Regions from separate parts of the Nocardiopsis nanhaiensis genome, predicted to be linked through region 1. Evidence: riboswitches for the same ligand, from Rfam matches in the RefSeq annotation. Region 1 holds a riboswitch; each other region holds the start of a gene.
What was found. A riboswitch is a leader RNA that binds a small molecule or an ion and turns the genes downstream of it on or off. The one in region 1 is predicted to bind thiamine pyrophosphate.

Region 1 (7,486 bases):
GGCTGGCCGATCTTGGCCTTGGTGCCCACGACCCGGAAGTCCGCGCACAGCGCCAGCTCGCAGCCGCCACCCAGCGCGAAGCCGCTGATCGCCGCCACGACGGGCTTGGGGATACGGGCGACCGCGGTCAGCGCGTTCTGGAGCGCCCGCGAGTACTCCAGCATCTGGGCGTGGGTGAGGTCGGCCATCTCCTTGATGTCGGCCCCGGCCACGAACGCCCGTTCACCGCCGTAGAGAACGACGGCGCGCACGGCGGAGTCCGCCGACACGGTGGCCGCCGCCTCCGCGATCTCCTTGGTGACCTGGCCGTTCAGCGCGTTCAGCGCCTTGGGACGGTCCAGCCGGATGACGGCCACCGCCGGGTTCTCCGGGTCGGCCTCGACACGCACGAACTCGCCCACGTTGTACACCCTCTTCGCTTCGACATCAGTGTCCCCCGTTACCTATCACCCGGGTCAGCCGAACAGCAGCACCAGGGTCCCCAGCTGCGCAGAGACGGTGTAGGCGGTCACCAGCAGTGCGGCGGCGCCCGCAAGCAGGAGTGTGTCGGCCGTGCGCCAGCGACTGTGCCGGGCGTGGCTGCGCCTTCCGGTGCCGAAGGCGCGCGCGTCCATCGCCGTGGCCAGCAGTGTTCCGGTCCGGATGGAGCGCACCAGCAGAGCGAACAGTCTTCCGAAGAACAGCGTGACGATCCGCACCGGGTTCCGCCCGGCCTCCAGGCCCCGGGCCCGGCGGGCCAGCGTGATGGTCCGCCACTGGTCGGCGAGCAGCGGGATGAGCCGCAGCGCCGCGAGTACCCCCATGGCGGGGCGCTCGGGCACCCTGAGCTTCTGCACCAGGCTGTCGGCCATGTCTGTGGGGTCGCTGGTGATCGCGGCGAGCAGCCCGGGCAGGGCGATGGCGAGCAGGCGCACTGCCGCACCCGCCGCACCCTCCAGACCGTGTTCCCCGTACAGGTAGTTGACCGACCCGGTGGTGAGCCCCATCAGGAGGAAGGGACCGCACAGGACGAGTAGGGTGCGCCGATCGACGCCGCTGAACGGCACGATCAACAGGACGGCGAGCAGGACCACGCCGCCCGTGACCCCGTCCACGGCCGGGACCAGCCCGAGCCCGATCAACATCGCGGCCAGCAGTTTGGCGGCCGGGTTCCGACCCATGAGCCAGTAGCGGGCGCCACCGCCTTCGGGCACGTCCAGGGTCAGGGTGTCCCCGCCCTCAGTCCCCGCGGTCTTCTGCTCGGTGTTCTGAGCGGTCATGTGCCCGCCTCCCGGTCCGGTCCGTTGAGCGAGGGGGCGGCGGTGACGGTCGCCGGAGGGTCTGGCTCCTGCCGAGCTCGACCGTCGGCCACGCGCACGCGCGCGTCGGTCAGATGGCGTTGGAGCAGCCCGTCGTGCGTGGCCATGACCACGGCCCGGCCTTCGGTCCGCAAGGCCCCCAGCAACTCCACCAGCTCCGTCCAGGTCCGGGTGTCCTGGCCGAAGGTCGGTTCGTCCAGAACCAGCATGTCGGGTGCGTGCGCGGGGCCGGAGCTGAGCGCCGTCGCCACGGACAGGCGCCGTTTCTCGCCACCGGAGAGCGTGTACGGGTGCACTCCGGCGAGCTTGGTCAGTCGCAAGCGTTCCATCAGCTCGCCCACCCAGCGGTCCGTCTCGGCCTCGCCCATCCCGGCGCGCAGGGGGGCGAAGCGGAGTTCCTCTTGGACGGTGGTGGTGACGAACTGGTCCTCGGAGTGCTGGAAGACCGTACCCACGTGCCGGGCGAGCCTCCTCGCCGGCCAGCGAACGAGCGGACGCCGATCCGCGTCCGCCAAACGCCCGCGCGGCAACACCTGGCCCTGATGGGGTTTGACCAGACCGGCCAGCATCGTCAGGAGCGTGGACTTGCCCGCGCCGTTGGGTCCGGTCAGGGCGGTGGCGGTACCCGCCGCCAGGGCGACGTTCACCTCCTTGAGCACGGTGCGTCGGGGCGTGGCCCGCACACCCACTTGGAAGGGTGTGCGGGCCACGACGTCCACGGTCTCGGCCACGGGCGCCCCGCCAGGCGCGGGTGAGAGTTCGGGTGCGGGCTCGTTCCCCGGGATCCACACACCTTGGTCGGCCAGGGAGCGACCGTGCTCGGCGAACACGGTGCGCGGTGCCCCGTCAGCGATCACCCCTCCGCCCGGTTCCACCACCACGACCCGGTCCACCAGGTCCACGACGTCGGCGACCCGGTGCTCGACCAGCACGAGGGTCGCCTCGGTCTCGGCCAGTAGCTGGGACAGCAGGACTCGAACGAGCTCGGCGCCGGCGGGGTCGAGGTTGGCGGTGGGCTCGTCCAGCAGCAGCAGACGCGGACGCATGGCCAACGCCCCCGCGATGACCAACCGCTGTTTCTCTCCGCCGGACAACGCACCGGTGGAGTGGCGGAGGCCATAGGGGAAGCCCACCTCGGACAGGGACCGCTCCACGCGGGGCCAGATCTGCTCCGGGGCGACGCCCAGGTTCTCCAGCCCGAACGCCACGTCGTCCCCGGCGCGGGCCATCACCAGTTGGGTATCGGGGTCCTGACTGACCAGCCCGACCCCGCCCCGCCCCCGGTGTGCGGGGCAACCGTCCACAAGCAGCGAACCTTCGTGATCGCCGCTGATGGCGCCGTCTTCACCGGTGAGCCCGGCCAAGGAGTGCAGAAGGGTGGACTTGCCCGCACCGGAGGCGCCGAGCAGCAGCACGCGCTGGCCGGGCTCGATGGTCAGGTCCACCCCACGCAGCGCGTAGGTGTCCCGGCCCGAGTGCTTCCACCCCCAGCCGGAGAGCTCGACGCGTGCTCCGTGTGCGCTTGATTCGGCCATCGGTCAGCCCTTGGCTGACGGGAAGGGGGCGAGCGCGCCGGACTTGGCGAGCGCGGTGGTGAGCACTCGCGCGCCCACTCCGGCGATCAGGCCGGCGCTGATCACCACGATCACTCCGAAGATCAACTGGTAGTGGAGCGGCCAGGTGACGTTGGTAACGATGTTGTTGCGTACGGCTGGGGAGAGCGCGGACACAGCGGCCGCGAGCACGGCCGCGCCCATGGTCCAGCGCTTGTAGGCGAAGGCGAGGAAGACCAGCTCGGCCAGGAGGCCCTGCATGGTGCCGGCCAGGATGACCTGCATCCCCCACTGCGTGCCCAGGATCGCCGACACGGAGGCAGCAGCGATCGAGGTGAGCAGAGCCGCACCGGGCTTACGGATGATCAGGCCTCCGAGCACGCCGGAGATCAGCCACATGCCGTAGATGACGGCATGGCCGGGCGGGAAGGCCACGAACAGCGGGTACGTGACCGACCAGACGAGGTTCCACAGCCAGAAGACGACGCCGATAGCGACACCGATCACGGCGGCCACAACGATGTCGACGGTGCGCCAGCTCCGGAACTTGGCGCGCACCTCCTGGATGAACCCGGTTGGCTCGGATCCGCTCGTAGCGCCGGTGCCGGGTCCGGCGCCGGGGTTGTTGCCTGTACTCATGTCGGTAATGTCCCTTCGTCGGGGGTGACGAGGGCCCATGCAGCTAGGAGCGTCAACGGGCGCATGTGAGGGCACGTGCACGGTGACGGGTTCCTATGACTTCCTTCGCTGGCATGACCCAGATCAGGTGTGTAAGGGTCTGCGGCGGGGTGCCGCACTCTCAGCGCTCTCGCGCTCCCCTGTCGGTATCTCTCTATTATGCGCCAACAAGGGGATCTGTGGGGTGTTTCCACCCCACAGATCCCCTTTCGGCTCTTCGCCGGAACGCCCGGAGGCCCCAGAAAGACGCCCGAAAGCCCCGCCTCAGGCGTCGGAGTCCGAGTCGTCGTCATCGCCGTCATCGTCGTCGGACTTGGGCGGCTCGGCGTCCGGGTCGCCGAAGGCCCCCGGCGAACCCGCGAAGCCCTCCGACGGCAGCGGAGCGGTGGCGCCGCGCATGGTCTCCTGCCAGATCTGGCCGGGCAGTGTGCCGCCGTACACGATCCCGTAGTAGCTGCCGCCGATGGTCACGCCCTGGAGCGGGTTCTGTTCGCCGCCGCGCACGTCGCCGACGGCCACCGCGGAAGAGAGGTTGGGCGTGTACCCGACGAACCAGGCGTAGGCGGCGTTGTCGGTGGTCCCGGTCTTTCCGGCGACCGGACGGCTGAGGCCCAGGCCGTTGGCCGTACCGCCGTCGAAGGTCTGCTGCAGCAGGTGGTTGACGCCGTCCGCGGCGCTCTCCTCCACTGTCTGCTCGCACTCGGACTCGGTGCTGACTCGCTCATCGGTTCCGTCCTCGCTCACGGCGCGCACCGGGCGGGGCACGCAGTACACACCCCGGGCGGCGAAGGTGGCGTGGGAGGCGGCCACGTTGAGCGGCGACACCTCCTGGTCGCCGAGGGTGAAGGAACTCCACACCCCGAGCTCCTCGCCGTCGGCCCGGTACACACCGGCCTTCTCGGCCATCTCCGCGGTGGCGCACAGGCCCACGCGCCGCTGGAGCTGGGCGAAGTAGGTGTTCACCGAACCCTTGGTGGCGCTGATCATGTTGTGGCTGCCCTCGTCGCTCTCACCGGCGTTGCGCACACTCCACGAGGACATCGTGCCGCCCTCGCAGTTGGACATGCCGCTGACCGACAGGCTCTTCGGCGAGTCGAAGCTGGTGCCGTACCCCAGGCCCTGGTCCAGGGCGGCGGCCAGCGTGTACGTCTTGAAGGTCGAGCCCGCCTGGAAGCCGGTGGAGCCGCCGTCGTCCTGGTCGACGGCGAGGTTGATCGAGGTGCTGCCGACCTGCTCGTCGTCGAAACCGTGGCGCAGGTTCTGCGCCAAGCCGCGTACGCGGCCGGTGCCCGGTTCGACCAGCGCCTGCGCGGCGAACTTGGTGGAGTCCTCGTAGGGGACCCGGTTGTCGATGGCGTCCTGCGCGGAGTCCTGCGCGTCGGTGTCGAGCGTGGTCTGGACGGTGAAGCCGCCCTGGGAGATGCGCTGGTCGCGCTCGGAGGCGGTGTCGCCGAGCAGGTCCGAGCTCCGCAGCCAGTGCATGACGTAGTCGCAGAAGAACGGGTAGTCGCTCTCGGCGCAGCTGCCCCCGCGCGGGGTGGCGTCGATACCCAGGCCCTCGTCCTGGTACTCGGCGGCCTCGTCAGCGTCGAGCATCTCGGTCGCGACCATCCGGTCCAGCACCAGGTCACGGCGTTCCACCGCCTCCTCCGGGTTGTTGAGCGGGTCGTAGAAGGAGGGGCCGCGTACCAGGCCGGCCAGCAGGGCGGCCTGCCCGGGGTCCAGGTCGGCCGCGGACACGGAGAAGTACCGTTTGGCGGCGACCTCGATGCCGTGCGCGCCCGAACCGAAGTAGGAGAGGTTCAGGTAGCCCTCCAGGATCTCGTCCTTGGTGAGGCGCTCCTCGACGTCGATGGCGTAGCGCAGCTCGACGAGCTTGCGGCTCAGGGTCCGCGAACTGGCCTCCTCCAGCTCCTCTTCGTTCTCAGCGCTCTCGATGAGGAGGTTCTTCACGTACTGCTGGGTGATGGTCGAGCCGCCCTGCAGGTCGCCCTGGGCAGTGCGCAGCGCGGCGCGGGTCACACCGCGCAGGTCCAGGCCGCTGTGCTCGTAGAAGCGGTCGTCCTCGATCGCCATCAGGGCCGAGGTCACCCACGGGCTGATGTCGTCGAGCCCGACCACCTCGCGTTCCCGTTCGGCGACCTCGCCGAAGGGCTCTCCGGCGTCGTCGGTGAGGAGGATCCGGGACGAGGGGTGGGGGACGTCGAGGTCGCCGGGCAGGTCCATGAACCCGGCGGCCGCGTCCCTGGAGACCACCCCGAGCCCGCCCGCCCACGGCATGATCAGGGCGGCTGTCAGGAGCCCGGCGAGCACGCTCAACCCCGACAGGCGCAGGAGCGTACCGCCCCGCCCCTTCAGCAGGTCACTCCTGAGGAGTTCCTGTGCCCTCCCAGTGAACAGACCACCCTGGTTCGACTCCGTCACGTCGCCCCCCTACGGCCGTGTGCTGCCCGCCTGCCAGGCAGGACGGACACTGCGTCGACCACCTTCCCAAGGGCCGCGCAAAGGGAAGTCCGCCATAACGGGCGTGTCACCGAAAAGCTTCCTCAATCCCCGGCAAAGCCCTCAGATCGACCATGTGGCGCGATCACTCGCACATCAGACGAAAACGACCATCCTTTTTCTCGACATCAAGACGAGTCGACCAACAAATCCGGGAGCAGCACAAAGCAGGCCGACCGAATGTGGGGCGAATGGTTCTTAGGAGACCCATCGGACGCAAGGGGATGTCCGGAATACGACCCCGCAACCACCGGGTGCATTCGGTCATCCCTACCCACCCCGAACCCCGGGACAACATCGGGTATTAATTTTCTGACTTGTCATGACGGAGAACCGGAAAACAACCACAGGGACGTCTGAATCAGGTGGCCCCTCATGCCCGATTTGCGAAGTTTGACAGGGCGAAATCGGGCAAATACCAGGTCCTGGCGCTGCCGACCAGTGTGATGAGGATCACATAAATAATCCGGCCCCAACACACCGCCAAACCCCACTAGAGGGCAGACGATAGACAGCGGAGGGCACCGAAGCGGCAATCCGGACAGTTTCTGATCCAGCACTTCGTTAACTCCGTCTTGCGCTAGATGAACTTCCGGTTATTTCCACTCTTCGACACCCGTGCGCCATCGGCGCGCCATCAAAACACCATCCACACATCACCCCATATCGCCCGAAACACGACAATTACGGTGTAGCCAGTGATCGGACGCCTGCCCATCCTCGAAATCTCTCCAGACAACAACCTGGGCCCGGTGAAATCCGTTCCCGGAGAACGCTTCACCGTGGGCGCGACGGTGATCCGGGAGGGCCACGACTCCCTCGCCGCCGGCGTTGTGGTCCACTCCCCCGACGGCCGCCGCCAGGCGCTCGTCCCCATGCGCGAGAAGGCACCCGGGACCGACCGCTACGAGGCGGAGATCAGCCTTCCCGCCGAGGGGAACTGGTCGTTCTCCGTCGAGTCCTGGACCGACCCGCTCACCACCTGGCTCCGCGCCGCCCGCGTGAAGCTCCCTCTGGACACCGACACCGAACTCGTGCTGGAGGAGGGCGCCCGCCTGCTGGCGCGGGCAGGACGCCGCACCCCCCGGGTCCCCGCCCTCACCAGGGCCGCGAAGACGCTGCGCGACACCTCCCTGACGCCGATGGAGCGTTTCGGGGCCGCCGTCACCCCCGATGTGCTCGCCGAGATGGAGCGCAAGCCGCTACGCGAGCTCGTGACCAGGTCCAAGCGCACCAAGGTCGTCGTCCACCGCGAACGGGCGCTCTTCGGCTCCTGGTACGAGTTCTTCCCCCGCTCCGAGGGCGCACAGGTCGACACCGTGCCCGGCCAGGAGGTCTCCGGAACCTTCGCGACCGCCGCCAAACGCCTCCCGGCCATCGCCGACATGGGTTTCGACGTGGTCTACCTGCCCCCGATCCACCCTGTCGGGAAGGCCCACCGCAAGGGCCGGAACA
Region 2 (7,486 bases), on a different contig from region 1:
GGGAGGCCAGGTGGAGGACGTCGGGCGCGAAGGCGCGCAGGGCCGCCGTCATCGCCCGGCGGTAGGGCAGGCCGACCGGGAAGTCCCGGTAGACGGGCAGGGGGAGGGCGGGCATCCGCAGGACGGGGAAGCCCGCGTACGAGGTGGGACCGCGGCCGGGGGCCAGCAGCACGGCTTCGTGGCCTTCGGCCGCGAGGTGCTCGGCGACCCGGCACACGGAGTTGGTGACCCCGTTGACCTGTGGAAGGAAGGACTCGGTCACGATCGCCACGCGCAGGGGTGGTCGCCGGTCGCGGGACGGGGGTGCGGGGGACATACGGGGAGCTCCCAACGCCGTGGTCTTGCCGTCTACGACGCTAGGCGTGCCGGGTGAACACGGCCCGGGGCGCACGGGAACCGCGGCCGAAGTCGGAACGTGGGAGTGTCGAGTAGATGGTGACGGTGTCTGTACGGTCAACTGACCACCGTGTGACCCACTGGTGGCTACCATCGCCAAAAATAGTTCTATGATTACGATAAGGAGTCATGCGGTGACGCTCGTGGAATGGGCAGAACTGGTGCGAACCGAGCTCGACCTCGCTGAAACCGACCCCCTCCAGAAGGGGGACGTCGACCGCATACTCGACTTGGCCCGTGATGCCGCTCACTCTGTGGCGCGCCCGGCCGCGCCGCTCACGACCTACCTGCTCGGGGTGGCTGTGGGGCAGGGCGCGGACCCGGAAACAGCGGCTGCGGTGCTCAGCCGGCTCTCGTTGGCACAGGTCGAGGAAGAGGGGGACTGAGCCAGCCCCGGCCAGGCCGGGCAGGCCGCCAGCACGCCGCAACACGCATGTGGATTCCACGTGATTCGTTCGTTACGCGCTGGTGCCATTCTTTGCCGATATCGCGCGGCGCTCACCAGTGCCAACACGATTCCGAGGGTGCTGGTTCCCCCGTTTGTCCTCCGGCTCCCCCGACCCCACACACTCACCGAAAGGGAGATCCCCCGTGGACCAACTCCTTGAGATGGCGGCGATCGTCAGCGACATCCTGTGGGGGCCCTACGTCCTCATTCCGTTGTTGTTCATTGTCGGTCTCTACCTCACCATTCGTCTGCGTCTGCTCCAGCTGCTCAGGCTGCCGCACGCGCTCTGGTTGGCACTGATCCGCAGGAAGGAGGACCCGTCGGTCCAGGGCGACATCTCGCACTACCAAGCGCTGAGCACCGCTCTGGCGGCCACAGTCGGTGTCGGCAACATCGCCGGTGCCGCCCTCGCCATCGGGGTCGGCGGACCGGGTGCGCTCTTCTGGATGTGGGTCGTCGGATTCCTCGGCATGGCAACCAAGTACGGTGAAGCCCTCCTGGGGGTGAAGTTCCGTCGGACTGACGCCAAGGGCGAGCAGAGCGGCGGACCGATGTACTACCTCAAGAACGGTCTGCCCGGTGGCTTCGGCACCACACTCGGTATCGCCTTCGCGGTGTTCGGCGCCATCGCCGCCTTCGGTATCGGCAACGGAACCCAGGCCAACACCGTCACCCAACAGGTCACGAGCCTCGTCGAGATCGAGCCGTGGATGGTCGGTCTGATCCTGATGGCGCTCGCCGGCGCTGTCATCCTCGGCGGCATCAAGAGCATCGGCCGAGTCGCCTCGGCGCTCGTCCCGATCATGATCATCGCCTACGTCGGCATCTGCCTCATCGTGCTGGCCGCCAACTGGGCCTCGCTCCTGCCCGCCCTCCAGCTCGTCGTGACCAGCGCCTTCGACCTCACCGCGCCGGCGGGCGGCGTCGCCGGAGCGGGCTTCCTGCTCGCCATCCAGCAGGGCTTCGCCCGCGGTATCTTCTCCAACGAGTCCGGCCTGGGCACCGGGGGTATCGCCGCCGCTGCCGCAAAGACCAAGCAGCCGGTCCGTCAGGCCATGGTCTCGATGACCCAGACCTTCATCGACACCATCATCGTGGTCACCATGACCTGCCTGGTCATCATCACCACCGGAGTCTGGGACGTCGAGGACCCGGAGGACGGGTCGCTGCTGACCAGCCAGGCGCTGTCGGAGGGGCTCGGCACGATCAGTCCGGCGCTCGCGGTGGGCGGTGTCTACGTCGTCGCTGCCGCGGTCACGGTCTTCGCGTTCACCACCCTGCTCGGATGGGCCTACTACGGAGAACGGTGCGTGGAGTTCCTGGGCGGTCGCGTCATGGTGTTCCCCTACCGCCTGGTGTTCATCGCGGTCATCTTCGTCGGCTCCGTCGCCGCCCTCGACGACGTGTGGTTGTTCAGCGACATCGCCAACGCCCTCATGGCGCTGCCGAACCTCATCGGGCTGCTCCTCCTGTCCCCGTTGATCGTGTCGGAGACCAGGAAGTTCTTCGACCACCCGGACTGGCGGAACCCCGATGCCGTCATGGAGGACGTCCGCGGGTAACCCGGACCGAGGGACGCATGACGAGGGGGCCGACCGTGGTCGGCCCCCTTCCTATGCTCAGGTGCCGGCTACCACCAGAGGTGGCTGTGCCGGCTACCACCAGAGGTGGAAATGGTGCACGGGGCCCTGGCCGCCGCCGGCGTCGACTTCCTCGGCCCGGCGCAGGGCCTCGGTCAGGTAGGCCTTGGCGTCGGCGACCGCTGCCCGTGTGTCCGGGGACTGCGGGATCAGGGCGGCGATCGAGGAGGACAGGGTGCAGCCGGTGCCGTGGGTGTTGCGGGTGTCCACACGGGCGGCGCGGAACTCCACCGGCTCAGACACCCCGTCGACCAGCAGGTCCACGCTCTCCGCGCCCGGCAGGTGACCGCCCTTGAGCAGGACTCGGCGCGGGCCCAGTTCGAGCAGGCGCTCGGCCTGGTCGCGCATCTGCTTCAGGCTGGAGGCCTCGGCTTCGCCAAGCAGATCGGCGGCCTCGGGCAGGTTCGGGGTGATCAGGTCGGCGCGCGGCAGCAGCTCGGTGCGCAGCGCTTCGGTCGCGGAACTCTCCAGTAGCCGGTCACCGCTCTTGGCCACCATCACCGGGTCCACGACCACGTTGGGCAGCCGGTAGCGGTCCACCGCGGCCGCGACCGCCTCGGTGACTTCCGAGGTACCCAGCATGCCCACCTTGACCGCGTGCACGGTCGCGTCGGTGAACAGGGTGTCCATCTGGTCGGTGACGAAGGACGCGGGGACACCGTGCACCCCGGTGACCCCGCGCGTGGACTGGGCGGTCAAGGCCGTCACCACGCTCATCCCGAAGACCCCGTGGGCGGAGAAGGACTTCAGGTCCGCCTGGATGCCGGCACCCCCGCTGGGGTCGCTTCCGGCGATGGACACGGCATTGAAAGCGCTCATGATCTGGCGTTCCTTCGCTAGTGCGAACTAGGGCAGGTTCGACGGGTGTGCTCTCAGCCGGGAGAACTCTCTCCGGCACCCCGCGCCGCCGGGACCCCGAGGCCCCGGCATCCGTATGCGTCTGTGGCGGTACCGACTCTAGTGGACCGTCAAGTCGCCGCGCTCCTCGAGGGCCTCCTGCTGGGCGTGCTTGCGGCGCTCCCAGACGATCATGCCGACGACGACAACGAAGCCGCCCGCCGCGAAGGCGACCGTGACCGGGACGTCGGTCATCGGCTGGATGCTGCGCTGGTCGTCCTGCCACGGCCACAGGGCGCGCAGGGAACCCGCCATGAGCCCGGTCAGCACCACGAGGGTGATGTGGTGGTGGTTCTCCAGCAGGAACTGGAGGAGTTTCACGAACAGGGCCAGTCCCGTGATCATGCCGAGGACGAACACGGTGATGTACGGGATGTCGACGTTGCGCAGGGCGGCCATGGTGGGCTCGTACAGGCCCAGGGTCAGGAGGATGAACGAACCAGACATACCCGGGAGGACCAGGGCGCAGATGGCCACGGCGGCGGCGAAGAACACGACCACCGGGTGCGTGGGCAGGTTGGCGCCCGGCAGGCCGGTGAGGAAGAAGGCCAGCGCGGCGAACGCCAGGGCGACGAGGTAGTGCCAGGGCTGCCAGCGCTTGCCCGCAGTGGTGTAGGGGATGTACAGGCACGCCAGGACCAGTCCGAAGAAGAGTGCGTAGGCGTACTGGTCGTAGACCTCGACCAGTGGGGCGAGGAAGATCGCGGCCAGGATGAGGGCCACACCCATACCGATCAGGGCGGGCAGGAGAACGGACCAGTCGACCTGGCGGAACTGTTCCCTGGCACGTTCCTTGCCGCGGCCCCGCGGCACGTCGGTGACGTACCGCTTGATGCCGCTGACAGCGTTTCCGGCACCGCCGATCAGCTTGTCGTAGAGGCCGACCATCAGCGCGACCGTGCCGCCGCTGATGCCGGGCAGAGCCTCGGATGTGCCCACGGCCCCGCCGCGCACGAAATTGAAGATGTAGGAGCCTGCTGACTTGGCCATGTTGTCGGGCGCGGGCCCGGGGAGTCCCGGGAGGGGGCGCCGTCCTCCGTCCTGATGGTGCCACCGGTTCCGTACGGGAGACCGGAGAGTCAAAGGGGTGCTGGTCCGCGCAGGTCCGTGCGGGCGACCGCCACCGGCTACCGGGCCCGACGTCCGCGCGTGGGTTTGCCGCCCGGCCGCGCCACGGGGGAGAAGGGGTGATGAGGCCCAGGGCCGGGCAGCGCCAAGTCTATCGTCGCCGGGGAGGAGGAAAGGCGTGTGAGCGCATTCAGGCCGTTGGTTTCGGTTGGGTGCGTTGCGGAATCTCCTGAGTCCGAAAGGTCAGATCGGGGGTGAGCCGACCTCAGGTCGGGAGACGGGCCGGATTCAGCGCGGGAGCGAGTCGAACAGGGGCTGGGACGCGCTCCCGGAACCGTCCTTGGCCACCGACGAGGCCCACCGGTAGTCCTGCTTGCCCACCGCGGTGCGCCGCACCCGGTCCACAAAGTGCACGGTCCGGGGCACCTTGAAGCCGGCCAGCCGGACACGGCAGTGCGCCCGCAGCGCGTCCTCGTCCGGGTGCGCGTCCTGGGCCAGCGACACCAGGGCCGTCACCCGCTGCCCGAGCCTCTCGTCCGGCGCGGGGACCACGATCACGTCCTCCACCCCGGGGTAGGCCTTGAGTACGGCCTCCACCTCTTCGGGGTAGACCTTCTCCCCGGCAGTATTGATGACCACGCTGCCCCGGCCCAGCAGAACGATCGATCCGTCCTCCGCCCGGGTGCCGTAGTCCCCCGACAGCGCCCAGCGCCGACCCTCCCCGTCCGTGGGGAAGGTGCGCGCGGTCGTGATCGGGTCGTTGTAGTAGCCCAGCGGGATCCGCCCGGTCCGGGCGATGCGCCCGACCTCGACCGAGCCCGGGGGCAGCGGGCGCAGCGCGTCGTCGAGCACGGAGATGCTGCCGCCCATGGTGAAGCTCTGCCGGTCGGCGGAGACCGCGACGGTGACCTCTTCGTCGGGCACGGTCGCCGAACCGCACACACCGGTCTCCGAACCCCCGTAGGAGTCGGCGAGCGTGATGTCCTCGCGCCACGCACGCCACAGCCCGCGCACCGCGGGGGTCAGGGGGGTGCCTCCCGACCGCACCGAGGTGAGGTCGGGACACAGCGACGGCTCGGTGAGCAGGTGCCGGGCCAGCGGGCGGGCCATCGCGTCGCCCACCAGCTGGAGGGCGTGCACGCCTTCGCGGTGCGCCAGCTCCAGTACCCGGCCCGGTTGGAAGCTGCGGTCGGTGGACAGCACCACGCGCTTGCCGCACAGCAGCATGCTCAGCGCGTTCCACTGCCCGGCGGCGTGCATCAGCGGCCCGAGCACCAGCATCCGCTGCGGGAAGCAGGCGGTCGCGCGGTCCGCCACCTCGCGGAGGCTGCCGGCACGGGGGGCGCCCGGGGCGCGCCGCTCCACGGCGGCGCGGAAGATGTCGGCCTGGCGCCACAGCACACCCTTGGGATAGCCGGTGGTGCCGCCGGTGTAGAGGAGGTAGTGGTCCTCGCCGCTGGTCTCGGGCAGTGCGACATCGGAGCCGTCGGCGTCCTGTGCCGCCAGCGCTGCCTCGTAGTCCGTACCCGCCAGGGACGCGTCGCGCTCCGAACCGTCTTCGAGCAGCAGCACGTGCCGCAGCCGGGGCAGGTCCGTGCGGACCCCGGACACCGTCGCGGCCAGGGAGTCCTCGGCGATCAGGGCCACCGAGTGCGAGTCCGAGAGCACGTGTCCCAGCTCGCCCGCGACGTACCGGTAGTTGACGTTGACCGGAACCGCGCCGGCCCGCAGCACACCGACGAAGGACTCGACCCACTCGACGCGGTTGAAGGACAGGACCGCCACGTTCTCACCGGGGCGGATACCGACCTCGACCAGGTGCCGGGCCAGACGCGTCGACCGCTCGTCCAAGGCGCGGTAGGTGAGCCGACGGGGCCCGGCGACCAAGGCGGTCCGGTCGGGCACGGCTTCGGCCACCGCCGCCATGAGGCCGGCGAGGGAGAAGGGGGTGTCCGGTGACGCGTGACGGGGCACGTCTGACCTCCCTGACGATCGAAAGACTGCCGTCCTCGGCGGAAACGCTCGCGGCGGCTGTGGCTGGTAGGAGCGACCGTACCCGTCGGGAAGCACTGCGATCGCGACTGGGGCTGTGGACCGCGTCACCTGCGTAATCACCCCGCGTAACGCTCGTGCTGGCGGGCATGAACCGTGCCCGCTCAGGGCATGTGCGGGCTCTGGTGCCGCGCGGATTTCGGGCCCCGACTAGTGGTGGTGACATCCGCCACCCCTTGTGTGCTCACCGGATCATCTGCTCAACTCCTGGGGGATCTCCGCCGTCGGGGCGCTACCGCGCCTCACGGTGGGTATCTACTGTCTGACATCGGTCAATGGTGATCGGAGCTGCTAGATGACCACCCAGAACCTGGGACAGCAGGACTCCGCCGGAAACCCCGGCGGCCAGGCACTCACCAGCGCGGACCACATCGCACTCGCGGAGTCGAGATCCGCACACAACTACTCACCCCTGCCCGTGGTGATCGCCGAAGGCCGTGGCGCCTGGGTGACCGACGTGGAGGGAAAGCGGTACCTCGACTGCCTCGCCGGGTACTCGGCGATGAACTTCGGCCACCACAACCCCGACCTCCTGGCGACCGCGCACGCCCAGCTCGACCGGGTGACGCTGACCAGCCGGGCCTTCTACAACGACCAGTTCGGCCCGTGGGTGAGCGCCCTCGCCGACATGGTCGGCAAACAGAAGGTCCTGCCGATGAACACCGGCGCGGAAGCGGTGGAGACCGGCATCAAGGTGGCCCGCAAGTGGGGCTACGAAGTCAAGGGAGTCGCGGAGAACCAGGCGACCATCGTCGTGGCCGGCGCCAACTTCCACGGTCGGACCACGACCATCATCTCCTTCTCCTCCGACATGGAGGCGAAGACCGGTTTCGGCCCCTACACCCCGGGCTTCCGCTCGGTGGCCTACGGGGACGCGAAGGCCATCGAGGAGGCCATCGACCACACGACCGTGGCTGTGCTCATCGAACCCGTGCAGGGCGAGGCCGGCGTGATCGTGCCGCCCGCGGACTACCTGCCCCGCGTC
Region 3 (7,486 bases), on a different contig from region 1:
TGTGCCCGCTGTTCGCCAAGTACTTGAAGGACCACGGCGACGAGTACACGGCCCAGGGCGGCAGGTTCCGACGTCCGCGGCCGGCCGATCTGGAGCTGGTCAAGCAGACCACCGAGGGCGGGGTTTGAGTGCGGAGCTCTCCTTCATCGACAAAGAGCACCCCGACGCTATGCAGTAGGAAAGGTGCTCCCCTCCGTAGTCGCCCGGTCCCGAGAAGCGCTACGGCGGTGGGACCGTCCTACTGCGTCCTGTCGGGGCCGCGTGCCTCTCCCAAGGCCGCACGGGCAACGCTCCCCAGTCTTGGCCACCTTGCGTAACACCGCGATCGGGCTGATCTGGGCGGCCGGGTTAGACAACATCACCGAGGCGAACCGTCGCAAGCTCCGTGACGAGAACCGCCAGCTCAGCCCCCCTAACGACCTGACTTTGCCGTGCCCTGGGGCTCTGGGCAAGCTTGGCGTCTGAAATTCTCTTCCCTGGTTCCGCCATCGAGGGGCGAGAAACTCTCAAGCTGACGTGAATTCCTGAGGTTCAGAAGAGGGCAGGCGGTGAGGAGATCGGCATGGCATCCAACGTCTTCGAGGACAAGTCCAACGAAACGATCAGGGCGCTCAGCCGCCTGCCCGACGCGTTCGCCCCACCCTCACTCAAAGAGCCGGTCCTGCGGTCAGCCCTGTCCGCTCTACGACGACGGCCGGATCACGCGAAGCCGACTTGTTGGCTGGTCCACGAGCTCGGGGACTCCTGTGCCCGAACCGCGTTGGAGTACGAATGGGCCGAGTTGTGTCACCCGCTCACTTACCACCCCTGGCAGAGCGATGCCCCGGGAACCGTGAACGATCCCGGAGTGCTCTTCGCGCAGCGCGCCGCGCACATCGGTTGGCACCCCCAACTAGGGTTCGGTGACGAGGAAGAGCTCAGCGACCACCTGGCTGCTCTCTTCCAGGACGAGAGCCTGGTGGAAAGGGCAGCGGCCCTGTGTAGGTACGGCCGATACCGGACCCTGGGCGCGTTGATCGAGCATCGAATCACGCAAGACCTCTTCTCCTGGGTGGCGCGCCACCGCCCGGAGGAGGCGGTCGGCGCAGTACTGGCGGAGCTGGTGGCCGCTCTGAACGCCGAGTTTCCGGCCCCGGTGCACACGGCCCGAGAGAAGCTTCGCCCCCGGGCGGTGAGTGGTGAGTCGAGATTTCCCATCTCGGTGCGCGGCATCGCGCACGGTTCCCAGACCACCCTGATCACGTCGAGGATCAAGCTGCCCCGACCCCATAAAACGGAGGGGCAGGTCTCCTGTCTGCACTGGGAGGGTTTCTCGAGGCTGGAGGACGACCTGGGCCACCTCTACCTGCTGCGGCTGGACACGGAGAAGCAGGGCCGGGGCCGCATGGGCACCGATGAAGAAGTGACCCAGGTCGTGATTCCCGCCATCGTGCCGCAGGCCCGACGGCTGTATCTGACCAGTCCCGGCTACTGGGAATCCCAGTTCCAGAAGCTCGAGGGCCATCTCCGAGGCAGACCGGTTCACACATCTGTGCCAGACAAGGCGATGGTGAGTGTGGACCTCACCTGAATTCCCTGCCGCGATCATGTGAGCCGTCGGGCTTTGGGAGCGCGGGGGCGGCGTACTGCCGACCGCGCCCGGTCCCAGGCGGTGGGAGGCCCGGCGCTGGGTACCGCGATCGCGAGAGCGGTGGGAGGCCCGCCCGTACCCGGTGCGGACCTCCCATGACTCAGTGCGTCCCCCGACTCAGTGCGGTGACGGCGGTCGATCCAGGCCCAAATGGCCCCGGAGCGTGTCGGACTCGTAGTCCCTCCGGAACAGCCCGCGCTTCTGCAGGACGGGCACCACGTGGTCCACGAAGTCCTCGATCCCGCCCGGCAGGGACGGCGGCATGAGGTTGAACCCGTCAGCGCCGCCGTTCTCGTACCACTCGGTCATCCGGTCGGCGATCTGCTCGGGGGTTCCGACCATGGTGCAGTGTCCGCCGCCGGCGGCCAGCCGCCCGAGCAGCTGCCGTACCGTGGGCTGCTCGGAGCTGATGATGCGCAGGATGGTCTCGTAGCGGCCCTTGGGGCCGGTGAACTCCTCCAGTGGCGGCAGGTCGGGAACGGGGGCGTCCAGCTCCCAGTCGCCGCAGTCCTGTTCGGTGAACAGGCCCAGTTGCTGCAGCGACTCCTCGGTCGGCAGCAGTTCATCGAGTTCGCGCTGCTTGGCTCTGGCCTCCTGCTCGGTGGAGCCGACGTAGGTGACCAGCCCGGGCATGATCCCGACGGACCGGGGGTCGCGGCCGGCCCGGCGGATCCGGGCTTTGACGTCGCTGTAGTAGGCCTGGGCGCTGGGCAGGTCGTAGGCCACGGAGTAGATGGCCTCCGCGCGGCGGGACGCCAGCGTGCGGCCCTGCTCCGACGAGCCCGCTTGGAACAGCACCGGGTTGCCCTGGACCGGGCGCGGCACGTTCAGCGGACCGTCGACCTGGAAGTGCTGGCCCTGGTGGTTGATGGGGCGCACCAGGTCCGGGTCGGCGAAGACGCCGCCCCGGTCGTAGTGGATGGCCTTGTCGCTCCAGGAGTCCCACAGCCCCAGTACCGCCTGCACGAACTCCTCGGCGCGCTCGTAGCGCTCCTGGTGCGCGGGCATCTGCTCGTACCCGTGGTTGCGGGCCTCGGTGTCGAACATGGACGTCACCACGTTCCAGCCGATCCGTCCCCCGCTGATGTGGTCCAGGGAGGCCAGCAGGCGTGCGGCGTGGAAGGGGGTGTAGAACGTGCTGGACACGGTGCTGACCAGCCCGATGCGGCTGGTGGCCCGGCTCATGGCCGACAGGGCGGTCAGGGGCTCGAGGAACCACCACGGGCCGCCGGCGACGTTGCCCGCGGCGTGGCCGTCGGCGAAGAACACCGCGTCCAGGCGCCCGCGTTCGGCGGTGCGGGCCAGTTCCTCGAAGTAGGTGATGTCGCCGACCCGTTCGGCGGGCGAGTCGGAGTGGCGCCAGGCGGCCTTGTGGTGGCCGCAGCCGAAGATGAACAGGTTGATGTGCATCTGGCGGTCGGTGGGGGCGTCCATCAGTTCATCACCAGCCCGCCGTCGACGACGAGGTTCTGGCCGGTGACCGCGCGCGCCCATGGGGAGGCGAAGTACAGGGCCGCGTCGGCGAACTCGGCCGGGGTGGTGACCCGGCGCAGCGGGGTGGTGGAGGCGATCATGTCGAACACCTCGTCGGGGGTGGCGGAGCTGGCGTCGGTGGTGCGCAGCAGGCCGCCGGAGACCATGTTGACGGTGATGCCGTCGGGGCCCAGGTCGTGGGCGAGCGTGCGGGTCAGCGACAGCAGGGCCGCCTTGGCCGCGGTGTAGTCGTGGTAGGGGACGACCGGGTGCTGGAACAGGTTGGTGCCCACGTTGATCACCCGGCCGAACTCCTGGCCGCGCATGGAGGCGAGGGCGGCCCGGACGGTGTTCAGGGCACCGTGGACGGTTCCGCTGAACTGCTGGTCGAGGTGTTCGGGAGTGAGGGTGTCGGCGTGGGGCCGGGCGTCGCCGTTGAAGGTGAAGTCGGCGAGCGCGTTGTTGACGACTGTGGTGACCGGGGTGCCGAAGTGGTCCTGGGCGGCTTGGACCATCGCGGTGACCTGTCCGGGGTCGCGGACGTCGGCCTGCACGGCCAGGGCGCGGTCGGGGTGGGCGGCGGCGAGTTCTTCGGCGGCGTCGGCGCTGTGGAGGTAGTTGACCACCACGCGGGCGCCTTGGCCCAGGAAGGCCTGAGAGAGGTGGGAGCCGAGACCCCGGGCCCCGCCGGTGACGACGACGGTCTGCTGGTCGATGGGGAGCGCGGTACGGGAGGAGCTCATCGGTGGCCTTTCTGACATGGGCGAAGGCGATCCCCTCGGCCACCGATGCCACCGGCCGTGTGCGGACATCCCTTCGCCAGCGTTACCTGGATCAGGTTCGACGGGTGTCATCTCAGCCCGGGAATTCGGTTCCGGGCACCCCGTGTCACTCCCGCTCAAGGTAGCCCATGGGTGCTGTCCCGGGCTACTCCTCACGCACACGGCCTCATCCCGTGGGAGGGCGGCTGTCGACTAGCCCCAGACCTCTTCGGCGGTCTCCACGATCAGGCGCAGCTTGGCCACCTGCTCGTCGTAGGTCAGGTCGTTGCCCTCGAAGGTCGAGGAGAAGCCGCACTGGGGCGACAGGCACAGCTGCTCCAGCGGCACGTGGCGGGCGGCCTCCTCGATGCGGCGCTTGAGCCCGTCCTTGCTCTCCAGCTCGCCCTTCTTGGTGGTGACCAGGCCCAGGACCACGTACTTGCCTTCGGGGACGAAGCGCAGGGGTTCGAATCCGCCGGAGCGCTCGTCGTCGAACTCCAGGAAGAAGCCGTCCACGTCCAGCTCGTTGAAGAGCTCCTCGGCCACGTGGTCGTAGCCGCCGCTGGCCACCCACGACGAGCGGAAGTTGCCGCGGCACATGTGGGTGGTGACGTTCATGCCGGTCGGCCGGTTGGCCAGTGCGGCGTTGAACTGGCGGATGTAGCGGGTGTGCAGCTGGTCGCCGTTGTCGCCGCGCTCGTCGATCATGCTGCGCTGTGAGGGGTCGTTGAGGTAGGCGAGGCTGGTGTCGTCCAGCTGCAGGTAGGTGCAGCCCAACTCACCGAGGGCGCGCACCTGATCGGCGTAGGCCGCCGACAGGTCCGCCCAGAACTGTTCCTGGTCGGGGTAGACCCCGGGGTCGATGGCGGCCGAGCCGCCCCGGTAGTGGACCATGCTCGGCGAGGGGATGGTCAGCTTCGGGGTGTTGCGCGTGACGGTCTCCCGCAGGAAGGCGAAGGCGTCCCCGAAGATGGTGTGCTCGGACCGGATGCGTTCGGTGACCCGCAGCCCGGAGGGGGTGAACTCGATGTCCTCCTTCTCGTTGTGGAAGGTGACCTTGAGTTCGTCCTTGACCTTGGAGATCCCGCCGAGCTGGTAGATGAAGTCCATGTGCCAGGACCCGCGGCGGTGCTCCCCATCGGTGGCCGACTGGAGCCCGACCTCTTCCTGCATGCGCACGACGTCGCGGATGGAGTCGTCCTCGACGGCCCGGAGCTCCGCGTCGTCGATGTTGCCCGCGGCGTGCTCGGTGCGCGCCTTGAGTAGCCGTTCGGGCCGCAGCAGGCTGCCGACGTGGTCTGCGCGGAATGGCGGTGTGGTCTTGGGTGCCATGTGGGGCTCGGCTTTCTGTCAACGGGGGCCGCGGCCAGCCGACACGTTCGCGCCCTCTGGCACGGTCACCGTCGGGGGTCAGGGTGCCGAGCCACTCGGTGCGGGCACGGTGCCACCGTGTCCGGTTGCGCATAACCCAATTCGTGCGGAATGCGAACATTTGTTCTCTGAGTGAACCTATTGGATCTCCCAAACGAGGTCAACCCTCTGACACGCCGGAAGGTGATCATCGCCAGCTCACCGGCCCGACCCATGTGCGGGCCGCACGCTTCCGCCCCCGTGGCCGCCAGTACGGACACCAGCGATCGCTGGCCGCGTCGACCGCCGCGATGACGAGCGCCGCGGCTCGGTCGCTCAAGGCTCCCGTACGTTCCCCTCCTCCAGGTGGCGTTTGGCCCGGGAGAGCTCCCCGGCGACCTCCCTCTGCAGCCGACTGCGCAGAAGGGGTTCGTAGAACCAGCGGACTGCCGCCGGGAAGGTGAAGTCCAGTGTCCGGGTGACCTCGGTGCCGCCGGGGACCTCACGGCAGACGAAGCTCGCGTGGAAGTCCGCCATCGCCCGCGCGATCCGGTTCCGCGGGGCGGGTGCGAGCGAGATGTCGACGCGTTCACCCGGCGTGAGTTCGATGAGCTGGATGACCGGGGTCGGCGTGGGAAGGCCGCCGAGCGTGGGGCGGCACTTGAACTCGGTGACGTTGCCCTGGCGCCTGGCCCAGTGGACGGGGCGGATCTTGTCGTCCACGTGCTGGTAGCGCTCTATGTCCATGACCAGCTGCAGGAGATCGTCCGGAGCGCACCGGACGGTCTCGGTGGCTTGCGCGGTAACCATGGTGAGAGAGTACTCTCTCACCATGGAGTCAACAAGCCCCCGGTCCTCGACAAGCCGCGATCGGTTCATCACCGAGGCCGCCCGCCTCTTCGCCGCCAAGGGCTACAAGGCCACGAGCGTCGCCGACATCCAGGTCGCCTGCGGGCTGACCCCCGGGTCCGGGGCGCTCTACAAGCACTTCCAGTCCAAGCGGACCCTGCTGGACGCGGTGGTGCGCGGGCACAGCCGAACCCTCAGCAACGGTAGAAGCAGTTTCGAGCGGGAGCTCCCGGAGAACCCCCACGACGCGCTGCGCCTGATCGTGGACGAGACCTGGCGGGGCATCGAGCGCGACCGCGAGCTGCTCCGCATCATCCTCCGCGACCTCGACGGTGTCCCCGACCTCCTGGAGGAGATCTGGGCCGACATCGTCGCGGCCGTCTACACCGGCCTCTCCGACTGGCTGCGCGCGGAGTCCGCGCAGGGCAGGATCCACGTGGCCGACCCGCGCGCCACCGCGGCCGTCCTCATGGGATCGCTGACCTACTATCCGATCCTCGACGCGCTCATCGGCCACGTCCCCGGAGACGTCTCCGCCGAGTCCTACGCCGCCGCCTGGGTGGCCCACGCCGCGGCGACGCTCGGACTGCCGCCGGAGGAGCCGGTCGCTCCTTCGGACGTCCCGTCCTGATCCGGCGCAGGAGCAGCCCGCGGCCATCGGCGGGAACCAGAACCGGATCGGCACAGTCAGACCCGTGTACGCAACCGAAGGGAGAGGAACGTGCTCATTCGTGCGGTGTGCGGGGCCGCGGTCGGGGCTGTGCTCGGTGTCCTCGCCGTCGCGATCGCGGCCGGGGCCACCGCCGCGCTCTCGCACTACACGCAGACGGTTCAGGAGATCCCCTACATCTTCCTGGCTGCTTGGGCGGAAGGCGGTCAACAGGTGCAGCGGTACTACTCACCCGACGAAACGGGGATGCTGGTCGTGGTCCTGCTCTTCGCGCTCGCGGGCCTGCTCTCCGCCGTGTTCGCCAAGGGCGGGCAGCGCCGGAAGAGCAGCAGCAAGTAGTAGTGGCGGCCGGGCACGGGTGGGAGCGTTGCTCAGGGACGCGGGGTGCGGACGGCGGCCTCCACGAGCAGCGCGCGGATGCCGGGCCGGTGGACGTCCGCAGTGGTGCGGAACTTGATGTGCCGCGCCTTCTTGCCGGTGCCCTCCAGCAGACCGCCCGGATCGAGGTCGGTGAGTTCGGCGCCCCTTGCGAGCATGAGGTTCACGTGCCCGCTGTGCACGGCGATCGCGGCAACCAGGTGCTTGTACGTGCCGGGCTTGTAGGTGAAGCCGATCAGCCTGGCCGAGGGGTCGGGCTCCTCGACCGCTTCAGGGACGGCATCGGCCGCGAGCTCGCGCAGCAGGTCGACGATCTCGCCAATGTGCGTATCGAGGCCCCTGACCAGGTCCTCCACGTCATCGCCCATGCCCCGA
Region 4 (7,486 bases), on a different contig from region 1:
GTCCTCCAACTCCTTGAGCGCGTTGGCGTAGTCCTCGCCGACCAGTTCGGGCATGTCCACCGACTGCGGTCCCTTGGACAGGAACACGGTCACCGGGTCACCCGGTGAGAGGCGCTCCCCGATCTCGGGTTCGGTCTCGGCAGCCTCGCCCGGTGCGGCCTCGTCGCTGTAGACCGTGTCGTCGGACTGCTCGACGACGAGCCCGGCCGAGCGGATCATCTCGCTGGCCGTGTCGGGGTCGGTGCCCACGACATCGGGTACGGGCTCGAACCTGCCGATGAGGAACCACCAGCTCGTGACGCCCACGACCAGGGCCAGGACGACGGCACCGATCACCGTCAGGCGGTTGCGGGCGAACCACGAACCGCCCTCGTCCGGGCCGTCGTCGTAGTCGTCCCCGTCCAGGTCGGCGCCGCTCATGTCGACGACCATGGTGGCGTTCTCGGTCCCGAGCCCGGCGCCGCCGGCGATCAACTGGGGCGCGGTCATGGTGGCTGCGGCACTGCCCTGCGGCGCGACCGGAGCCAGGGGCCCCTTGGCGGCCGCGGCGTCGTCGGGAAGGGTCCGCAGGACCTCCAGCACTTTCGCCAGGTACTGCCCGGCGTTGCCCGTCCGGTACCGGGGATCGCGCTCGGTGGCCTTGGTCACCAGGGCGTCCACGGCGGGCGGCAGGTTGGGCAGGAAGTGCGAGGGGCGGGGAACGTCCTCGTTCACGTGCTGGTAGGCGATCGCGATGGGCGTCTCGCCGGTGTGCGGCTGGCCTCCGGTGAGCAGCTCGTAGAGCATGATGCCCGCGGCGTACACGTCGCTGCGCGCGTCGGCCACGCCCTTCTCGATCTGCTCCGGCGCCAGGTAAGCGGCGGTACCCATGAGTGTGCCGGTGCGGGTCAGGCCCTGGTTGGACTGCTCCACCGCGCGGGCCAGCCCGAAGTCGGCCACCTTCACCCGGCCGTCCTTGGTGATGAGGACGTTCTCGGGCTTGACGTCGCGGTGCACCATGCCCGCCTGGTGGGCGGCGCCCAGCGCGGCCAGGACCGGGGCCATCGCCTGCAGGGCGTCCTTCGGACCCAGCCGACCCTTCTCCTGGAGCAGGTCGCGCAGGGTCTGGCCCGGGACGTACTCCATGGCCAGGAACACGTGTCCCGCGTCCTCGCCCTGGTCGAAGACCTGCACCACGTTGGGGTGGGAGAGCTTGGCGACCGAGTGCGCCTCGTTGATGAAGCGCTGCACGAAGGAGGGGTCCTGTGCAAGGGAGGGGTGCATGACCTTCAGGGCCAGCCGTCGGTCCAGCCGTAGGTCGTGGGCGACGTAGACCGTAGCCATACCGCCACCGGCGATCCTTGACTCGACGAAGTAGCGACGGTCCAGCGTCGCGCCTACAAGCGGGTCGGAAGTGGTCATGTCCACGGCGGAGTAGTGTCCTTGCTGCGGGGAGCGCGGGCATTCGCGGCCGGTGGCGCGTACCCGACACAGGGTGTCGAACCGACACAATAGCGGAAGCCGGTGTCGGGTCTCGCCCCGCGGTTCACGGTCGCGGCGTCCCCGCGTCCAACGGCGTGGCGGCCGGTGTGGAGTCGGTGTGGGACGTTCGCGCCTGGGCGGTCAGTCCGTGAGGTGCCGTCCGGCGGCACGCACACCCCTCCCACGGTAGGGGACAGCGGCAAACCTGGCAGTGACGCCGCGCTCACCCGCGCTTTACCGAAGGCGCCTCCTGAAGGCCGCCGGTGGCGGTGGGCGCGGGCACTGCTGTTCGGCCGCGGTCAGACCACGTCAGGGCTGGATGCTTGGGCATGTCGGCGGACCGGGATGCGTCCGGCCAGCCGCGCTCCGCGCCCGGCCCGGACGGCGTCGCGCATCGCCGAGGCCATGAGGACCGGCTTCTGCGCGCGGGTCACGGCGGTGGCCAACAACACGGCGTCGCAGCCCAGCTCCATCGCCAGTGCGGCGTCGCTGGCGGTACCGATCCCGGCGTCCACGATGACCGGGACGTTCGCCTGCTCGACGATCAGCTCGAGGTTGTGCGGGTTGCGGATGCCCAGCCCCGAGCCGATCGGCGCGGCCAGCGGCATGACGGCCGCGCAGCCCAGCTGCTCCAGGCGGCGCGCCAGTACCGGGTCGTCGTTGGTGTACGGCAGGACGGTGAAACCGTCGTCCACGAGGGCCTCGGCGGCGTCCAGGAGCTCCACCGGGTCGGGGAGGAGGGTGTGCTCGTCGGCGATCACCTCCAGCTTGACCCAGTCCGTTTCCAGGGCCTCGCGGCCGAGTTTGGCGGTGCGTACCGCGTCGGCGGCGGTGAAGCACCCTGCGGTGTTGGGCAGGGGGCGGATCTTGTTCCGCTCCAGGATGTCCCAGACCGACCCTTGGGTTCCGGGGCTGACCCGGCGCATCGCCACGGTGGTGAGCTCGGTGCCGGAGGTCTGCAGGGCCTCCTCCAGGACCTCGAGTGAGGGTGCTCCGCCGGTTCCGGTGATGAGGCGGGAGTCGAATGTGACACCCGCGATCTCGAAGGGGTCGTCGAGCGTGTGTGTAAGGGGCGTCTCGGGCATGGTTCAGCCTCCCTGTACTGCGGTGAGAACGTCCACGCGGTCACCCGGGGCCAGGGTGGTGTCGGACCACGCGGTGCGGCGCACCACCTCGTCGTTGACGGCTACGGCGATCCCGCCCTGGATCTGCCCGTCCCGGGTCGATGCCACATCGCGTACGACCGCTTCCACGGTGGTGGCCGCGGTCTGGCGCGCCTCGCCGTTGATGATCAGTTCCACTGCTTCTCCCACGTCTTGTTCCAGTGTTCTCTCAGGTCGTCTGCGCACCGCCGCCGGCCAGTTCCCGGTCGGCGGCGAACCGGCGCGCGTGGTCGGGCAGCGAGCCGGTAGTGAGTGCATCGGCCATGACCGCGCCGGTCTCTGGGGCCAGGAGCACCCCGTGCCGGAAGTGCCCGGCGGCCAGGTGCAGGCCCGGGACCAGGGTGGGCCCCAGGAGGGGTTCGTTGTCCGGTGATCCGGGCCGCAGCCCCACACAGGTCTCGGTGACCTCGAGCTCGGTCACCCCGGGTACGAGCTCGCGCGCGTCCCGGAGGACCTGCCACAGCCCGCCCATGGTGAGAGCGGTGTCGTGGCCCAGCTCCTCCTGGGTCGCGCCGACGATCACTTCGCCGTCGGCCCGGGGGACGAGGTAGACCGGGAAACCGCGGACCAGGCCGCGCACGGTGCGACTGACCAGGGGCGGTTCCCCCGAGGGGGTTCGGGCGCGCAGCAGTTGTCCCTTGACCGGGCGCAACGGGGGCACTACCGGCTCGGGAACCTTGATCCGGTCGCCCCAACAGCCCGCGGCAAGGACGACCTGCCCAGCGGCGACCAGGGAGTCGTCCGCCAGGCGCACGCCCAGGCGGGCGCCGTCGGGGCCGGGGGAGGTGACCTCCTCGGCCCGTCCCGCGATCTCGCGCACACCGGCGCGCTCACCGGCCCGTGCGAGGGCCAAGAGCAGTCGGCGCGGATCCACGGAGTGGTCGTCGGGGGCCAGCACCCCTCCGCGTACGCCGGGGGCGAGCATGGGTTCCAGGCGGCGGCACTCCCGACTGGTCAGGCGTTCGGCGGCCACGCCCAGGCGCTGCTGCAGCGCGTGCAGTTCGGTGAGGACGGCCAGGTCGTCGCGGTCGAAGGCGACCAGGAGCGTTCCGGTGGTCTGGAGGCCGACGTCCACGCCGCTGGCGTCCTCCAGCTCCTTGACGAAGTCGGGGTAGCGGCGGGCGGAGCGCACCCCGAACTCCATCAGGGGTTCCTCGCCGAACACCGCCTCGGTGGCGGGGGTGAGCATGCCGGCCGCGACGGTCGAAGCCGCGCGGGCGGTCGAGGGTTCGTTGACCGGGTCGGGTTCGATCAGGGTGACGGGCAGCCCTCGTTGGGCGGCCCGCCAGGCGGTGACCCGGCCGATGATGCCGCCGCCGACCACGGTCACGGTCTCACGTGTACCGGTATTGGTAGGACGAATCTTTGCGTGCTGGGGAACATCGAAGGTGCGCACGGCGCCGTGTTCCACTCCCTTCGCCGGCATGATCCGGATCAGGTTCGTGCGGTCGGAGGCGGCCAGCCTCCCTCTCAGCCGGGTCCACCCGGCTCCCGCGGGACGTGTCTGCTCTCCTTCCATATTAGGGCAGGGTGTCCAGACCCGGTGTGGCGGGGATCTCGGTGCGCCGAGTACCAGGTGCCGCCGGACGACCACCGGCGCTCGGCGGATGTGGCAGATTGGTGGGGTGACACAAAGCGACCCTGAACTCGACGAACTCGTCGGCGACTGGCTGACCCTGCGCGAGGCGGCCAAGCCGCTGGGCGTGAGCCCCAACCGGATCAAGACACTCATCCGCGAGAAGCGCATGATGGGCGTGGTCCGTGGCGGTGAGCTCTCCATCCCCGCCGCCTTCCTGGACGGTGGGGACCTCGTCAAAGGGCTGTCCGGCACCATCGTGCTGCTCTCCGACGCGGGCTTCTCCACCGAAGAGGCCCTGCGCTGGCTCTTCACCTCGGACGACAGCCTGCCGGGCACGCCCATCCAGGCCATGCGCGAGGACCGCGGCACCGAAGTGCGCCGCCGTGCCCAGAGCCTGGCCTTCTAGAGGACACGGCCTCCTAGAGCACCGTTCACGGGCAGCTTCAGGCGGGGCCGCGCGAGACACCGCCGGGCGGCCCGGAGGGCGCGCCCCTTCGGCCGCCCGGAGCGCCAGGCCCTACAGTGGGGCGGGTGAGGACCAGCCACGGAACCAGCCTGCGCAAGCGCCTGGACGCATCCCTTCTGTACCTGTGCACCGACGCCCGTACGGAGCGCGGCGATCTCGCGGAGTTCGCGGACGCTGCGCTGGCCGGGGGAGTGGACATCATCCAGCTCCGGGACAAGGGCCTGGAAGCGCGCCAGGAGCTGGCCGCCCTCGAGGTCATGCGTGCGGCGTGTGAGCGCCACGGCGCCCTGCTCGCCGTCAACGACCGGGCCGATATCGCCCGTGCGGTGCGCGCCGACGTCCTGCACCTGGGGCAGCGCGACCTCCCGGTGCCCATGGCGCGCGACATCGTCGGCGCCGACCCGGTCATCGGCCGCTCCAACAACGACGTCGACGCCGCCGCGGCCTCCGCGGAGGAAGCCGGGAGCGACTACTTCTGCGTGGGTCCGACCTGGGCCACGCCCACGAAGCCGGGACGCCCGGCCGCCGGCTTGGACCTGGTGCATCGCGCTTCGGCACTGGGTTCTGACCGGCCGTGGTTCGCGATCGGCGGGATCGACCTCGACAACGTGGACCAGGTGCTGAGCGCCGGTGCCACGCGGGTGGTCGTGGTCCGCGCGGTCACCGAGGCGGAGGATCCCCGCGCGGCGGCCACCGCGCTCAAGGCCCGCTTGACCGCCCGCGCCGACAACACCTGAGGGACACACCGACCGCGGCCCCGGAGCCCCGCCAGGGGGTACCGGGGCCGCGTCGTGTCCTTCTGCCCCGCGCCTTTGGCGGTCCGGGCCTCTCCGCTCAGCGCCGCCCAGCGCGCTGGAACAGCCACTGGGTCAGGACGAGCGCGGCCACGGTGAGCCCGGACATCCACAGGACCAAGGCGGTGACCTGGTCGCCGACGGGCGCCCCGGAGGTGAGTTCGCGGAGGGTCTCGATGGCCAGGGAGACCGGTTGGTGCTCGGCGAAGCCTTGGAGGAAGGACGGCAGCCCCTCGATGGGGACGAAGGCCGACGACAGGTAGGGCACGAACAGCGCGACGAAGGCGAACGTCGCCGCGGTGTCGGCCGACCGGGCGGCCAGCCCCCAGGCAGCCGCGACCAGGGTGAGTAGGACGATGTAGGCGCTCACCAGCGCCAGCACCCACAGCCACCCGGTGGGGGAGGCCTCCGGTCGGAAGCCCAGCGCGACCGCCGCGATCAGGACGAGCAGCGTCGACACCAGGTTGCGCAGGGTTCCGGCCACCACGTGTCCCGTCACCACCGCCGAGGCGCGGATGGGCATCGTCCGCAGCCTTCGGATCACGCCCTTTGAGAGGTCGGAGTGCACCGCCGTCGCGGTCATCGAGGCCCCGAAGCCGGCGCACAGGAGCATCACCCCGGGCGCCACGTAGTCCACGTAGGACGCGTCGCTGGTCAGGCCTTCCACGGCGGAGCCGAAGACGGTCACGAAAAGGAGCATGACGGCGACCGGGGCGACCACGGCGGTCACCATGCTGTCGACGTCCCGCAGGGAATGGGTCAGTCCGCGCTTGGTGAGGACGGCCTCGGCGCGCAGGGGAGCGGTCATGACGGTTGGTCCTTCGCTGTGGGGCGGTCGGTGAGTGCGAGGAACACGTCGTCCAAGGTCGGGGTGTGGACCGTGACCCGGGAGACGGGGACACCCGCGCGGTGGTGGAAGTTCAGGGCGGAGCGCAGGTGCTCGGCGGAGCCGTCGCCCCGCATCCACTCGATACTCCCGTCGGCGAGCGTGAGCTCGACCAGTTCCTGGCCCACGCGGCGCTTGAGCTCGGCCGCCGTGCCTTGGGCGACGATCCCGCCGCCGTCCAGGACTGCGATCCGGTCGGCCAGCACGTCCGCCTCCTCCAAGTACTGCGTGGTGAGGAAGACCGTGGTGCCGTGCTCGGTAAGGCCGGTGATCGTGTGCCACAACGCCTGGCGGCTGCGGGTGTCCATGCCGGTGGTCGGCTCGTCCAGGAACACCACCGGTGGTGAGCCCACCAGGCTCGCGGCCAGGTCCAGCCGCCGACGCATCCCGCCCGAGTACCCGCCGCAACGGCGGTCGGCCGCGTCGGTGAGATCGAAGTGGTCGAGTAGCTCACGGGCGCGCCTGTCGGCGGTGCGGCGATCGGCGCCGAGGAGGCGGGCGACCATCACCAGGTTCTCCCTGCCGGTGAGCGCCTCGTCGACGGAGGCGTACTGGCCGGTGGCGCTGATCGCGCGGCGGACCCGGCGCGCTGCGCGGACCACGTCGTGGCCCAGGACCCGCGCCGTGCCCCCGTCGGGTCGGACGAGCGTGGTCAGGATGTTGATCAGGGTGGTCTTGCCCGCGCCGTTGGGCCCTAAGAGGGCGAGGATCCCGCCCGCCGGAACTTCGAGGTCGACACCGTCCAGGACGGTGTGGTCGCCGTAGCGCTTGCGTAGTCCGGAGACGCTGACCGCCGGGGCGGTGGTCTCTTGTGGCGGGCTCTGGGTGAGTGTTCGTGTGTTCATGTTCTACAGTGTAACCCTTACCCAGTACCATTGCGCAACCCCTACGCAGTACATTTGCGTGCCGATTACGCAATAGGATGGCCGCATGGCTGAACAGGAACCGCCGGGCGATCCGGTGCGGACGATCCCCAAGGTGCTGCTCTCGGCGTGGGGGGTCGGCCCTACACCTCGGAAGGGCCCCCGGCCCAAGCTCACCATCGCCCGCATTCTGGAGACCGCCATCGCCCTCGGCGACCAGGGGGGTGCCGAGGCGATCACCATGAGTCGAACCGCCGCCGAGCTCGGCGTCGGC

Region 2: another riboswitch for thiamine pyrophosphate. It lies ahead of thiD (bifunctional hydroxymethylpyrimidine kinase/phosphomethylpyrimidine kinase); the one in region 1 lies ahead of ACYVD1_RS29130 (ECF transporter S component).
Region 3: another riboswitch for thiamine pyrophosphate. It lies ahead of ACYVD1_RS21010 (3-oxoacyl-ACP reductase); the one in region 1 lies ahead of ACYVD1_RS29130 (ECF transporter S component).
Region 4: another riboswitch for thiamine pyrophosphate. It lies ahead of thiO (glycine oxidase ThiO); the one in region 1 lies ahead of ACYVD1_RS29130 (ECF transporter S component).

Annotation. Positions count from the first base shown of each region.
Region 1 covers NZ_BAAGZJ010000089.1:1,754-9,239, forward strand. The annotation lists gene ACYVD1_RS29115 (enoyl-CoA hydratase/isomerase family protein) at 1-410, opposite strand, end outside; gene ACYVD1_RS29120 (energy-coupling factor transporter transmembrane component T family protein) at 456-1,259, opposite strand; gene ACYVD1_RS29125 (ABC transporter ATP-binding protein) at 1,256-2,833, opposite strand; gene ACYVD1_RS29130 (ECF transporter S component) at 2,837-3,490, opposite strand; TPP riboswitch at 3,574-3,681, opposite strand; gene ACYVD1_RS29135 (transglycosylase domain-containing protein) at 3,794-5,953, opposite strand; gene ACYVD1_RS29140 (alpha-1,4-glucan--maltose-1-phosphate maltosyltransferase) at 6,730-7,486, shown strand, end outside.
Region 2 covers NZ_BAAGZJ010000060.1:19,954-27,439, reverse strand. The annotation lists gene ACYVD1_RS24260 (glycosyltransferase family 4 protein) at 1-316, opposite strand, end outside; gene ACYVD1_RS24255 (DUF6457 domain-containing protein) at 531-782, shown strand; gene ACYVD1_RS24250 (alanine/glycine:cation symporter family protein) at 988-2,406, shown strand; gene thiD (bifunctional hydroxymethylpyrimidine kinase/phosphomethylpyrimidine kinase) at 2,500-3,303, opposite strand; TPP riboswitch at 3,296-3,396, opposite strand; gene ACYVD1_RS24240 (DUF368 domain-containing protein) at 3,442-4,371, opposite strand; gene ACYVD1_RS24235 (acyl-CoA synthetase) at 4,738-6,423, opposite strand; gene rocD (ornithine--oxo-acid transaminase) at 6,797-7,486, shown strand, end outside.
Region 3 covers NZ_BAAGZJ010000046.1:6,616-14,101, forward strand. The annotation lists gene ACYVD1_RS20995 (N-acetyltransferase) at 1-128, shown strand, start outside; gene ACYVD1_RS21000 (hypothetical protein) at 563-1,570, shown strand; gene ACYVD1_RS21005 (LLM class flavin-dependent oxidoreductase) at 1,748-3,064, opposite strand; gene ACYVD1_RS21010 (3-oxoacyl-ACP reductase) at 3,064-3,846, opposite strand; TPP riboswitch at 3,898-3,999, opposite strand; gene ACYVD1_RS21015 (5-methyltetrahydropteroyltriglutamate--homocysteine S-methyltransferase) at 4,078-5,196, opposite strand; gene ACYVD1_RS21020 (SRPBCC family protein) at 5,551-6,024, opposite strand; gene ACYVD1_RS21025 (TetR/AcrR family transcriptional regulator) at 6,047-6,694, shown strand; gene ACYVD1_RS21030 (hypothetical protein) at 6,785-7,072, shown strand; gene ACYVD1_RS21035 (DUF1801 domain-containing protein) at 7,105-7,479, opposite strand.
Region 4 covers NZ_BAAGZJ010000009.1:80,882-88,367, reverse strand. The annotation lists gene pknB (Stk1 family PASTA domain-containing Ser/Thr kinase) at 1-1,407, opposite strand, end outside; gene ACYVD1_RS06460 (thiazole synthase) at 1,761-2,546, opposite strand; gene thiS (sulfur carrier protein ThiS) at 2,550-2,762, opposite strand; gene thiO (glycine oxidase ThiO) at 2,794-4,050, opposite strand; TPP riboswitch at 4,019-4,129, opposite strand; gene ACYVD1_RS06445 (Rv2175c family DNA-binding protein) at 4,232-4,609, shown strand; gene thiE (thiamine phosphate synthase) at 4,735-5,406, shown strand; gene ACYVD1_RS06435 (ABC transporter permease) at 5,504-6,271, opposite strand; gene ACYVD1_RS06430 (ATP-binding cassette domain-containing protein) at 6,268-7,194, opposite strand; gene ACYVD1_RS06425 (TetR/AcrR family transcriptional regulator) at 7,280-7,486, shown strand, end outside.